2 regions of the Streptomyces sp. 3-6 genome follow, and region 1 is predicted to be linked to the other one. Evidence: riboswitches for the same ligand, from Rfam matches in the RefSeq annotation. Region 1 holds a riboswitch; the other holds the start of a gene.

Region 1 (2,192 bases):
CCGCCTCAGCCCGTGAAGCCGATCCGGTGCAGCGTGTCCGTGGCGTCCCGGTCGAGGAGCACCACCGAGCCGCAGCCGGCGGGCGGTTCACCCCGTTCCACCGCGCGCAGCAGCCGGCCCACGGCGGCGCGGTGGCGCAGGAAGGCGTACCGCGAGACGCCGCGCCCGCGGGCGCGCTGGCCGTCCAGCGCCTGCCGGGGGGTGACGTCGAGGAGGAGCAGGCGCAGGGCCGCTCCCCGGCGGCGGGCCTCGCGGGTCAGCCAGCGGCGCACCCACGCCTGGGTGCCGCAGTCGTGGACGACGACGCCCCCGCCGCCGCGCAGCGCGCGGCGCAGGCCGGCGTAGTGGTCCAGGCGGACCAGGGGCCGGTAGACGGCGTACGGCAGGAAGCCGGGCATCCGGGCGTCCCAGCGGTCCCGGGTGTCCTGCGAGTCGACGCGGGTGCCGCGCACCGTGCGCCGCATCAGCGTGGACTTGCCGCTGCCGGGCAGCCCGGTGACCACCACGATGTCCCGCGGGGCGAACAGCAGCGCGTGCGGACCGCTCCCGGCGAGCCCGCGCAGGTCGCGGACGGCGGGCAGCGGGAGGGCACCGCCGGTCAGGGCACCGCCGGTCAGGGCACCCGGGGCCGCGGACCCGTGGGCGGCAGCGGCGGCAGCAGCAGCGACGGAGGGGACGGCAGCCTGTGCGGGCACCTCGGCCGCGGCGGCCGGAGCGGCCGGCCGAGCCGGGGCTGCCGGGGCTGCCGGTTGTCCGGGCGGTGCGGCGCCCGCCGGGCCGGCGTACGCCGTGGTCCTGTTCACCGTGTGTCCTCCCCTGGGCCGGGTACCGGAGTCCCGCGCCGCGCTGACTGTAAAGAGAAGGTAATGCCGGGCGTCACTCGATTCCGTCCATTTCCCGCAACAGGCCGGTGACAGCCCGTTGTGACGGGTCGCGCACCCTGCGCGTCCCCTGTGAAGGGTCCCCCTGCCGTGCCCCGGGAATGCGTGCAATGATGAGGCCGCCAACTGCATACCGGCCGTTTGAATCCGCGCGGGAGAGTCCCCGGCACATGTGGCACGCCGGGGCGCCGAAGGAGCAAGTCCCTCCCTTGAATCTCTCAGGCCCCGTTACCGCGCGGGCGAGGCACATCTGAAAAGCGGGCCGTCGCGACACTGCTCCGGTGGCTCCACCCAAGGTGCAAGCCGTACACCGCCCCCTCGCGGGCGGTCATGGCGAACCTCTCAGGTTCCGATGACAGATGGGGAGGATCGTCCTCGCCTTCCCCACGCCGTCCTGCGGCCCCGGGCTCTCGATCCGCTCGAGCAGTCACACCGGCGCGGGGGACCCCATTGCCACTGGGAGACCTACCGATGAGCAGTACCGAACTCCGCCGTACCGCGCTGGATGCCGTGCACCGCGCGCTCGGTGCGACGATGACCGACTTCGCCGGCTGGGACATGCCCCTGCGCTACGGCTCGGAGCGCGACGAGCACATCGCCGTCCGCACCCGGGCCGGCCTGTTCGACCTCTCCCACATGGGCGAGATCACGGTCAGCGGGCCGCAGGCGCGCGCGCTCCTCGACCACGCCCTGGTCGGCAACATCGGCACGGTCAAGCAGGGCCGGGCCCGGTACACGATGATCTGCGCCGAGGACGGCGGCATCCTGGACGACCTGATCGTCTACCGGCTCGGCGAGACGGAGTACCTGGTCGTCGCCAACGCCTCCAACGCGCAGACGGTGCTCGACGCGCTGGTGGAACGGTCCACCGGGTTCGACGCCGAGGTGCGCGACGACCGTGACGCCTTCGCGCTGCTCGCCGTGCAGGGCCCGGAGTCGGCCGCGATCCTCGCCTCCCTGACCGACGCCGACCTGGAGGGCCTGAAGTACTACTCCGGGCTGCCCGGCACGGTGGCCGGCCTGCCCGCCCTGATCGCCCGCACCGGCTACACCGGCGAGGACGGCTTCGAGCTGTTCGTGAAGCCGGAGCACGCGGTCGAGCTGTGGCAGGCGCTGACCAAGGCGGGCGAGGGCGCCGGCCTGCTCCCCTGCGGGCTGTCCTGCCGGGACACGCTGCGCCTGGAGGCGGGCATGCCGCTGTACGGCAACGAGCTGAGCAGCGCGCTCACGCCGTTCGACGCCGGGTTCGGCCGGGTGGTGAAGTTCGAGAAGGAGGGCGACTTCGTGGGCCGGGCCGCCCTGGCCGAGGCC
Region 2 (2,192 bases), on a different contig from region 1:
GGGTGGGTCAGGAACTCGTCGGAGCGCAGCAGCGCCTCCGGCAGGGTGTCCCGCGCGGTGCCGTCCAGGGACTCGACGTCGCCGTCGACCCCGAAGGCCCGCCAGACGGCCGTCAGCCGGTCGCGGGTGGTGGTCTCGTCGCAGGCGGCCGAGACGTGGTCCGCGTCGACGAGCCGCAGGTTGACGCCGTTGTCCCGGGCGGCGGCGACGACCTCGCCGGCCCGGCCGGGAACCCGCGCGGTCACGGTGTCGAAGTAGGAGTCGTGCACGATCTCGACCTCGCCGGCCCGCAGGCCCTCGGCGAGGATCGTGGCGTAGCGGTGGGTGCGCCGGGCGATGGTGCGCAGGCCCTCCGGGCCGTGGTAGACGGCGTACATGCCGGCCATGACGGCGAGCAGCACCTGGGCGGTGCAGATGTTGCTGGTGGCCTTCTCCCGGCGGATGTGCTGCTCACGGGTCTGCAGCGCGAGCCGGTAGGCCTGGTTGCCGTCGACGTCGACGGAGACGCCGACGAGGCGGCCGGGCAGGCTGCGGGCCATCTTCTCCCGCACGGCCATGTAGCCGGCGTGCGGCCCGCCGAAGCCCATCGGCACGCCGAACCGCTGGGTGGTGCCGACGGCGATGTCCGCGCCGAGCTCACCGGGCGAGGTCAGCAGCGTCAGCGCCAGCAGGTCGGCGGCGACGGTGACCAGGGCGCCGAGGTCGTGCGCCTGCTCGATGACCGGCTTGAGGTCGCGGACGGCGCCGGAGGCGCCGGGGTACTGCAGCAGCACGCCGTTGATCTCGCGCTCGGCGATCTCGGCGGGGATGCCGTCGCTGAGGTCGGCGACGACGACCTCCACGCCGGTCGGCACCGCGCGGGTGCGGATCACGGCGATGGTCTGCGGCAGGGCGTCCGCGTCGACCAGGAACAGGCCCTTCTTGTTCTTGCCCATGCGCCGCGACAGCGCCATCGCCTCGGCGGCGGCGGTGCCCTCGTCGAGCAGCGAGGCGCCGGAGGTCGGCAGCCCGGTCAGCTCGGCGACGGTGGTCTGGAAGTTCAGCAGGGCCTCCAGGCGGCCCTGGGAAATCTCCGGCTGGTAGGGCGTGTACGCCGTGTACCAGGCGGGGTTCTCCATGACGTTGCGCAGGATGACGGGCGGGGTGAACGTCCCGTAGTAGCCGAGCCCGATCATCGAGCCGAGCACCTGGTTGCGTCCGGCCAGGGAGCGCAGTTCGGCGAGCACTTCGGCCTCGCTGCGGGCTCCGGGCAGGTCCAGGGCGTCGGCGTTCTTGATGACGTCCGGCACCGCGGCGGCCGTCAGCTCGTCCAGCGAGCCGTAGCCGACCTGGGCGAGCATCTTGGCCCGGGCTTCGTGGTCGGGTCCGATGTGGCGCTGCTCGAAGGGGATCCCCTGCTCGAGCTCGGAGAGCGGAGTGCGATGGGCGGTCATTGCGGAGGCCTCCTGGTCTGACGACCTTCGTGGGGCACCACGGCACGGGTACCCGGACGGCCTCCCCCTCTGTCATCTCGACCTGAGAGCTTCACCGGACCGCCCCAGGGACGCCCGGCTTTCACCGTCGGTGAGAGCGGAAGCCGTCGACACCCGCCCTGCTTTCCAGAGTGACCTCGTCCGTGCGGTACGTGGGCCTGAGAGATTCCGGGGAGGATTTGCTCCTTCGGCGCCTCCGATGGTGCCTGGAGGACTCTCCCGCACGGGGTCAGCGGCCGAAAGCCAGCGTACCAGCGAGGGCCCCGCACGGACCTTCGAGTGGCCGCCGGACCGAATGTGCCGTTCTGTAGTGCTTACGGATGAGTGCGACCTGTGGAGGGCCCGTGCGTACCGACATCGACCCGCGCCACCTGATCGGCCGCAAGGCGTTCGACCGCAACGGACACCGCATCGGAACGATCGACGAGGTCTACCTCGACGACGCCACGGGAGTCCCCGAGTGGGCGGCGATACGCACCGGACTGTTCGGCCGCGACGCCTTCGTCCCCCTGGAACCGAGCGAACTGGTGGAGGGCGCCCTCCACGTCCCCTTCGACCGCGCCCTGATCAAGGACGCCCCCGACTTCGGCGTCGGACGGCACCTCTCCCCCGAGCAGGAGCTGCAGCTCTACCACCACTACGGCCTGGACGTCGCCGCCCCGCCGCCGCTCCCGGACCGCGACTTCGGCAGGCTCGCGGGCCAGGACGAGCCGGCCTGAG

Evidence for each region. A riboswitch is a leader RNA that binds a small molecule or an ion and turns the genes downstream of it on or off. The one in region 1 is predicted to bind glycine.
Region 2: it holds a riboswitch for glycine, as region 1 does, so the genes downstream of both, gcvP (aminomethyl-transferring glycine dehydrogenase) here and gcvT (glycine cleavage system aminomethyltransferase GcvT) in region 1, are expected to answer to the same signal.

Annotation. Positions count from the first base shown of each region.
Region 1 covers NZ_JBWHZP010000011.1:28,547-30,738, reverse strand. Annotated here, with positions in the region: gene AC02VZ_RS16030 (AAA family ATPase) at 6-803, opposite strand; glycine riboswitch at 1,024-1,125, shown strand; glycine riboswitch at 1,126-1,250, shown strand; gene gcvT (glycine cleavage system aminomethyltransferase GcvT) at 1,353-2,192, shown strand, end outside.
Region 2 covers NZ_JBWHZP010000005.1:12,151-14,342, reverse strand. Annotated here, with positions in the region: gene gcvP (aminomethyl-transferring glycine dehydrogenase) at 1-1,433, opposite strand, end outside; glycine riboswitch at 1,609-1,704, opposite strand; gene AC02VZ_RS08940 (PRC-barrel domain-containing protein) at 1,817-2,191, shown strand; partial or broken gene AC02VZ_RS08935 (DNA polymerase IV) at 2,110-2,192, opposite strand, start outside.